Vreelandella piezotolerans: one gene and its partner. The protein of the gene in region 2 interacts with the protein of the main gene of each other region in a pairwise test. Links are inferred from orthologs where the notes say so. Each region holds a gene or a part of one and is shown on either strand. Other genes may lie near its edges.

Region 1 (3,996 bases), 730 kb from region 2 along the record:
ACCATTTGATCCTTGTCGGTGGCGTTATCGATCAAGCGCTGCAGACGATCTGCGTCGAGACGATTAATCAAGAGGGGAGGACGCTGCCCCATGATGCTCTCCTTGGCAAACGCGGCCGAACGACGCGGCGTGCGTTGTTAGTCAAATGGTACTGTCTGGCATAAAAAAAGCCCCACCAAGAAGGAAGGACTCAAGATACTGTTTGGATAGTGTACGACACTTCTAATGAAAAGACGACGCGCTTAGAGCGAGGCGCGCAAAGTGCTATGATGCAGGCCGCCGAGCGAGCAAGTGATAAATATCGCATTTATGGATTGCAAATGATTTTGAGGTGAAAGGTGAGCGATACGGTACCCACGTCATGGCTTGTTTACTGCCGACCAGGGTTTGAAAACGATGCGTTAGCAGAGATGCAGCATCATGCACAGCAACTTGACGTGCCCTGTGAGTCGGTGCGAGGTGAAGGTTGGGTAAGTGTCACGCGCCAAGACGGAGAGGCCATTAACGATTTACATCGTCGGGCCGCCTTCCATCGACTCATCTTCGCCAGACAGAGCTTAGCGGCGCTACCTGCGTTAGCATTGTCGCGTGATGATAGGCTAACGGCTATCTTGGAGCAAATCAAAGCAAGCCGTTGGAGTTTTGAAGACATTTGGCATGAAACGCCGGATACGAATGAGGGAAAAGCGTTAGCGGGTTTGATCAAGGCGTTGACCAAGCCATTGCAAAGCATGCTGAAAAAGCGAGGAGCGCTTCGCAAAAAGGCGGGTGGCCGACGCTTACACATATTTTGGACCGATGGTGACCGTGTCCAGCTAGGGATGAGTTTTCCTGATAATCGCAGCGACCTCATCAACGGAATTCGTCGGTTGCGTTTTCCTTCACGCGCGCCCAGCCGCTCGACGTTGAAGTTGGAGGAAGCTTGGCACGAATTCATACCCAGAGACGAGTGGGATGAGCGTTTGGCCGCGCACATGCAAGCGGCAGATCTTGGGGCAGCGCCGGGCGGCTGGACATGGCAGTTAGTGCAGCGTGGTATGTATGTCTATGCCATCGATAATGGCCCCATGAATAAGCAGCTCATGGACACTGGGCAAATCGATCACCTACGTGAGGATGGTTTTGCGTGGGAGCCGCCCCAGCGATTGGATTGGCTGGTGTGTGACATTGTCGATAAGCCAGTACGCGTATTGGCCATGGTTGAGCGCTGGTTAACGCGCAAATGGTGCAGGGAGGCGATCTTCAACCTCAAACTGCCGATGAAAAAGCGTTGGGATGAAGTGACACGCTGTCTGGCGGCACTGGAAGAAACATTGGCGGCGTCTGGGGTCCACGCCACGATTCGATGCCGCCACCTCTATCACGATCGCGAAGAAGTGACGGTACACGTCAGATTAGCGCATTAGTATGGCAACTGCTGTGTCCTAGTAGCCCGGCTCGTAGATGCGGATGGTTTCATCTTCCGTGAGCAACGGTAAAATACGCTGCATGGCCATGGCGCGCTCTTCGCTCCCGTGCCACTCTTTCCAGGCGCGCAGGTCGCGCCATTTGGTGATCATCAAACGGCGGTCGGTGTGGCCAAGCTCTACCAAGGTTTCACCACCAACGAAGCCTCGGACACCCAGAGAGACACGCATGGCCTCGCGTGCGGCCTGTTCATATTCGTCTTCTAAACCGGGCATAATGCGTCGTTCAATGATGATTTTTATCATAGGTCCGTTTCCTAACCGAGAGAGTCGATGACTGATACTACGGATGATTCCACCGCGTTCGATACGGCATTAGATACCACAGGGCTTTATTGCCCAGAGCCCATTATGTTGATGCATAACAAAGTGCGAGATATGGCGTCGGGCCAAATCTTGAAAGTCGTGGCGACCGATCCTGCCACCACTCGTGATGTGCCAAAGTTCTGCCAATTTCTTGGCCACGAACTGTTACATAAGGAGAGTGAGGGCGATCAATACGTCTACTTTATCCGCTTGGCATGACCCTGTGGAGAGAGACAAGGCGTTTACCGACTAAAGAGTAAACGCCTTGCATAGAGGATTATGGATGGTCACTACTGGGTACGACCATCATGGCAAGTGCCTCTAGTGTGGCTGGGTCCTCGTCCAAAATGCGGTTGGCAATGTGGCGCTGGAAGAAGTAGACGGTTTGATGCTGGGAGTGGGCATCGTAAAGGCATTCATCCCCCAGTAGGATCGGTGTCATAGTGGCCTTTTGCTCATCTGCCAAGACCGCCTCGACGCTGCCATTGCTATAAAGGCGCCATCCATACACCGACTTCATGTGCCAAGGAGCGCTAGGGTGATTCATGCAGAGCGCATGAGTGCCTAACGTGTCGGGAAGCTGCTGAATCAGTGTGACGTCGCCAGATGATTCATACTCGAAGTAACCGGCTGCCGCGATCAGCTCATCGTATTTGTGGTCAGGCGGAGTGTCGAAGATTTCGTCTGTCTCTGGGTCACGATAACCAACGAAAACACCACTCTCATGACTATCTAGCTCATGACAAGCAACGAGTGACTCCATCCAAGGAACGAGGCCAACGACACTACCATCTTCTCTCAGCCCCCAAGCAAGAATCGGCAGGCCGTAGTAGGTGTCGGGACTCGCAGCGAGCTGGTAGACCATCTCTAATCCATCTAGCTCTGGGGCTAAACGCACTAAATACTTTCGCGCCTGATGACGCTGACGCACGGTTTCCAGGTCGATGACCTGGGCAGAGCGAGTTGACAGGGGTGCGCCCATGGTGTCCCTCCTTGTACTGCGTGGCCACGACGTTGGCAAGCAGCGATCACCGCCTGCCGCTACCTTCACCAATAGCACAGCTTGACCGTCAGGTTAAGCGTAAACATGATTTTTAATCAGGTGTACAAGTAGTGTGTGCGCTCTTTAACGCGGTATGTTCTTTCCAGGTCGATTGAAATTGCGACCACGGTGCCTCTGGATTATCCAGTGAGAGCCAGTCGCGTTGGTAAGTGGCAACAGCATCGGGAGGTGTGATTGGGTGGGCATCGATCAATTGATTGACGCTAACGAGCCATTGCTGTGAGTGAGTGGCCATCGTCTCGATCCAAACGGGTGTGTCCACGGTGAGACAGGCTTCTTCGTCAGAGGTCTGCGTGAGCAGTTGATTAGCTTCACGGAGTCGCTGTTCCGCGAGGAGGAGCGCGCGCAGAACCTCTGCCGTAAGCGGTCGTTCCTGTAATGTCTTAAGGTGATTCTCAAGTCGTGAAGAGTCTTGCTCCCATCGATGGCTGAACTGCTCATTGACCATTTGACGAAGATAAGTGAGGGCAGCTAGCTGCTCGCTAATGTCGTCCGCCCCCCCTGGGGGTAGTGGGCTGCTAGCCCTGGAAAAGCTTTTTTCCCACTCGTCGGAATCGAAGATGGCGTTCCAGCTCACAGCGGGTAGCTGCTCGGTTTTTAGATCGGTTAGCTGCGCCAAGCGTGCTTTGTCGTCATCGCCTAGAGTGTTGGGGATATCGCTATTCCAGCAAGCGTCCAAGCGTTGCCATAGAGAGCGTTCATAAAGCCAGTGCTGGCTGGGAGGGGCGACACGGCCCAACTGATTATTGCGGGCAGCAATCAAGGACGTAATTTGGCACTCACGCAGCGCGTAGATGTTGAGCATGCCGTCGCGGGTTTCTGGCACGTCGATCAAGCGCTGCTGACGCTCAGGGAAAGCACCTATGTTACGCGGCTCTGATCGCGTTGGCAGTGGTGTATCGAGCGCCGCTGCCAACTGCTGGTGGTATTGCTCCCAGGCGTGCTCAGCGCTGTCGTCACTACACCCAACAAGTAAAAAAACCGTAGCGACCGGCCACCAGAGTGTGCGGAATGGTTTGGGCATACATCACTCCTGTCGACTGATCCTTTTTAAACGCCAAGCCAATAAACAGGCAGCTGTGCTGAGGCCCGCAATCAACCCCATCCAGTAGCCGTGTACACCCAACGGGTCAGACACACTCCCCAGGCCGTAGGTTCCTA
Region 2 (4,089 bases):
TCCATCCGGGCGCGTCCATCGGGCGACGCTTTTTCATCGACCACGGCATGGGGGTCGTGATTGGCGAAACCGCCCGCGTCGGCGATAACGTGACGCTCTACCAAGGCGTGACGCTGGGCGGCACGAGCTGGAACAAAGGCAAGCGTCACCCCACTCTGGAAGACGGTGTCATCGTCGGTGCCGGCGCCAAAATACTGGGGCCGTTTACCGTAGGAGCCGGTGCCAAGATCGGCTCGAATGCCGTGGTCACCAAAGAAGTGCCGGCGGGGGCAACCGTCGTGGGTATTCCTGGCAAAATCGTCAAGCGCGCGGATCCGGACGTAGAGGAGGCACTGGACATCGATCCCGCCCGCCGCGAAGCCATCTGCCAGAAATTTGGCTTCGATGCTTACGGCGTCAGCCAAGACATGCCCGACCCAGTGGCACGTTCGATGCAGGCGATGCTCGATCATATGCACGCCGTGGACGAGCGTATCGAGCGCATGTGCTCCACGCTGCGCAAGCTGGACGCTAACTACCGTGACGGCCAGTTGCCAGCCCTGCGGGACGAAGACTTTGCCGAGATTCTGGAGGAGAACGATACTGGCTGCCCTGGCTTGCGTCGCACCCCCCAGGAGCGTAGCGACGAGGCGGCCAAGAGCAGCACGACGCGCAATAGTTGACCAAAGCACTCAGGATTTCCATAATGGCGCAACATTTGCTGCCAGCGCGCTGAACGTTCAGCGACGAGGTACCTGCCATGCGCTTGACCACGAAAGGCCGTTACGCCGTTACCGCCATGCTGGATTTGGCGATCAACGCTCCAAGCGGCCCCACCAGCCTGGGCGATATTTCCCAGCGCCAGGAGATTTCCCTCTCCTACCTAGAGCAGCTGTTTGCCAGACTGCGTCGGGCAGGGCTGGTCAGCAGCGTACGCGGACCGGGGGGCGGCTATCTCTTGGCTAGAGCGCCCGAGGCGATCAGCGTGTCTCAGGTGATCGATGCGGTCAATGAAACCGTCGACGCGACGCGCTGTCAGGGGCTTTCCGACTGCCAGCAGGGCGATACCTGCTTGACCCACCATTTGTGGTGCGAGCTGTCAGGGCAAATTCGCAGTTTCCTCGACGATATTACCCTGGCGCAGTTGATACAGCGTCCAGATGTCATTCGTATTGCAACCCGGCAACAGCAGCGGGTCGAGGCTGGCATCCTCGCCTCCTCACCTTGAAAGCCTTTATTTCACGCTGGAACCCATGACGATGACTGCTACCCCTTCGCTGCCCATTTATCTCGATTATGCCGCCACGACGCCGGTCGATGAGCGCGTGGCCGAGGTCATGCAGCGCTACCTCACCGTCGATCAACTGTTCGCCAACCCCGCCTCGCGTAGTCATATGCTAGGTTGGCAAGCCGAACAGGTGGTTGAACAGGCGCGGCGTCAAGTGGCCGACATGATCGGCGCCGACCCGCGTGAGATCGTCTGGACCAGTGGTGCCACCGAAGCCAACAACCTCGCACTCATCGGCTTCATGCGCGCCAACCGCGAGCGAGGCATGCACCTCGTCACCTCGTGCATCGAGCATAAAGCGGTGGTAGATACCGCCAAGGCCCTTGAAAGCGAAGGCTTCGAAGTCACTTGGCTCACGCCTGGCCATGACGGTCGGGTCACGCCCGAGCAACTGCGCGCCGCCATGCGAGATGATACGGCGCTGGTATCGCTGATGGCGGTGAATAATGAATTGGGCAGCATCCATGATATCGCTGCTCTGGCAGAGGTCGCCCATGACTTCGGCGCGGCGTTTCATAGCGATGCTGCGCAGGCGGTGGGTCGGATTCCGCTCGACGTGGTCGGCCAGCATATCGATTTACTGTCGCTTTCTGGCCATAAGGCCTACGGCCCCAAAGGCGTCGGTGCACTGTACGTGAAGCGCCACCCAGACATTCGCCTCGAAGCCCTGATTCATGGCGGCGGGCATGAGCGCGGCATGCGTTCCGGCACGCTGCCCACCCATCAGATCGCCGGGATGGGGGAAGCCTTTGCCATCATGCAGCAGCAACAGGGCGAGGACCAAACGCGCATTGCGGCGTTACGCGAGCGTTTGTTGAGCGGCTTGGCCGACCTAGAGGGCGTCGTTTCCAACTCACCGCTGGAACACGTCGTCCCTAACATACTCAACCTGGCCTTCGAGGGCGTGGATGGCGAGGCCCTGTTGATGGCGCTGCGAGACGTAGCGGTATCCACCGGCTCGGCCTGCAACTCGGCCAGCGTCGATCCCTCTTACGTCCTGTTGGGTATTGGTACGCCCCGTCGGCTGGCACTGTCGTCGCTACGACTCAGTATTGGGCGCTTTACCCAAGAGGCCGAGATCGATCACGCCGCCACCCTACTGCGCCACGCGGTGAGCGGCTTACGTGCCAACGCGCGCTAGACGGCTGACGCACGGCTAACGATTTCTCAAAGGAGAACGCTCCATGGCAACACTGAACATTACGCCCGCAGCGGCAGAACAGATTCACCGAGTGCTGGACGAGCGAGGCCAAGGCTTGGGCCTTCGCGTATCGGTCAAACCCAGCGGCTGCTCTGGCTACAGCTACGTACTTGATTTTGCCGATGAAGCCCAAGCAGATGACGTTCGGTTCGAGGCACATGGTGCCAGCGTGTATGTCGCTCCCGAGGCGCTCGAAATGCTCGACGGCAGCGAAGTGGACTACGTCAACGAAGGCTTGAACCGCTTTTTCCGCTTCAACAACCCCAATGTCAAAGATCAGTGCGGCTGCGGTGAAAGCTTCACGGTCTAAGCCGCACGTTAAAGACCTAGCGTATATCACCGGTATTCATCCCCACCGGGAGGCGCTATAATCGCGGCCACTCGGCAGCCGGTGAAGTAGGCGGCATTGGCCGACCCTTTTTTCCTGCGCCGCCTCGGCTTTCCGAGGCGGCAATTTCTGCTTTATCCCTTTTGAGGAGATTTCTGCATGGCGACTGAACGTACTCTTTCCATCATCAAGCCCGATGCCGTTGCTAAAAATGCCATTGGCGACATCATCGCGCGCTTCGAAAAAGCCGGCCTGAAGGTCGTTGCCGCCAAAATGATGCACCTCTCCGAAGAGAAGGCTGGTGGCTTCTACGCCGAGCACAAAGAGCGCCCCTTCTTCAAAGACCTGGTCGGCTTCATGACCTCCGGTCCGGTCGTGGTACAGGTATTGGAAGGTGAAGGCGCCATTGCCAAAAACCGTGAGTTGATGGGCGCCACCAACCCGAAAGAAGCGGCTCCAGGCACCATCCGTGCCGACTTTGCGGAAACAATTGACGCCAACGCTGTCCATGGCTCTGATTCTCCGGAAAGCGCCGAGCGCGAAATTAGCTACTTCTTCGGTAACGACGAAATCTGCCCGCGCTAAATCAAGCGCTGCCGTTTCAACCTTCGTTGCCGGCCATTTTTGCGGGGGCTTTGCCCCCGCCTCTTCCTGAACGCTGACCGCCATGACCACCACCGTAGCTCAACACACGCCTGCCACTCGTACGACGCCGGACAACACCACGGCCGAACACCCAGCACCCGCTCGCCAGAACCTACTGGGACTCTCCCGCGAGCAGATGGAAGCGTTCTTTTTGTCGATCGGCGAAAAGAAATTTCGCGCCACGCAGGTCATGAAATGGATGCATCAGGAGGGCATCGACGACTTTACGGCGATGACCAACCTGTCGAAGGCCCTGCGCGACAAGCTCTCCCAGGTGGCCGAAATCCGCGGTCCAGGCGTCGTCTACGAAGGCACGTCTAGCGACGGCACGCGTAAATGGGTGTTAGAGGTAGAAGATGGCAGCTACGTCGAGACGGTGCTCATTCCTGCCGAAAACGGTAAGCGCCGCACGCTATGCGTCTCTTCCCAGGTGGGCTGCTCACTGGACTGCAGCTTCTGCTCGACCGGTAAACAGGGCTTTCAGCGTAATTTGACCGCCGCCGAGATCATCGGCCAAGTGTGGGTCGCCCAACGCAGCGTTGGCCCACGCCGTGATACCGCCAATCGCCCGGTGACCAACGTGGTCATGATGGGCATGGGCGAACCGCTGCTCAATTTCGATAACGTCGTGCCAGCCATGAAGCTGAT

The links. Proteins that work in one complex are often made in the same cells at the same time.
Region 1: the proteins of GYM47_RS03225 (region 2) and tusA interact in binary tests that used the Escherichia coli proteins (3 or more experiments, as listed by UniProt). The link is inferred for Vreelandella piezotolerans from one-to-one orthologs.

The regions. Positions count from the first base shown.
Region 1 is NZ_CP048602.1:1,423,681-1,427,676, forward strand. The notes cover bases 583-3,365. They hold tusA (sulfurtransferase TusA), read left to right. Parts: upstream 583-1,739; coding sequence 1,740-1,991; downstream 1,992-3,365. Other genes in these bases: rlmM (23S rRNA (cytidine(2498)-2'-O)-methyltransferase RlmM), read left to right, coding at 583-1,406; GYM47_RS06545 (antibiotic biosynthesis monooxygenase family protein), read right to left, coding at 1,425-1,712; GYM47_RS06555 (hypothetical protein), read right to left, coding at 2,050-2,754; GYM47_RS06560 (DUF3080 family protein), read right to left, coding at 2,867-3,365. Also shown: rnk (nucleoside diphosphate kinase regulator), read right to left, coding at 1-92; more of rlmM, read left to right, coding at 339-582; more of GYM47_RS06560, read right to left, coding at 3,366-3,859; GYM47_RS06565 (MATE family efflux transporter), read right to left, coding at 3,863-3,996. UniProt on the Escherichia coli protein: Sulfur carrier protein involved in sulfur trafficking in the cell. Part of a sulfur-relay system required for 2-thiolation during synthesis of 2-thiouridine of the modified wobble base 5-methylaminomethyl-2-thiouridine (mnm(5)s(2)U) in tRNA.
Region 2 is NZ_CP048602.1:691,680-695,768, reverse strand. The notes cover bases 448-3,323. They hold GYM47_RS03225 (aminotransferase class V-fold PLP-dependent enzyme), read left to right. Parts: upstream 448-1,238; coding sequence 1,239-2,408; downstream 2,409-3,323. Other genes in these bases: ndk (nucleoside-diphosphate kinase), read left to right, coding at 2,956-3,323; GYM47_RS03220 (HesB/IscA family protein), read left to right, coding at 2,452-2,778; iscR (Fe-S cluster assembly transcriptional regulator IscR), read left to right, coding at 740-1,207; cysE (serine O-acetyltransferase), read left to right, coding at 448-662. Also shown: more of cysE, read left to right, coding at 1-447; more of ndk, read left to right, coding at 3,324-3,381; dual-specificity RNA methyltransferase RlmN, read left to right, coding at 3,464-4,089. UniProt on the Escherichia coli protein: Master enzyme that delivers sulfur to a number of partners involved in Fe-S cluster assembly, tRNA modification or cofactor biosynthesis. Catalyzes the removal of elemental sulfur from cysteine to produce alanine.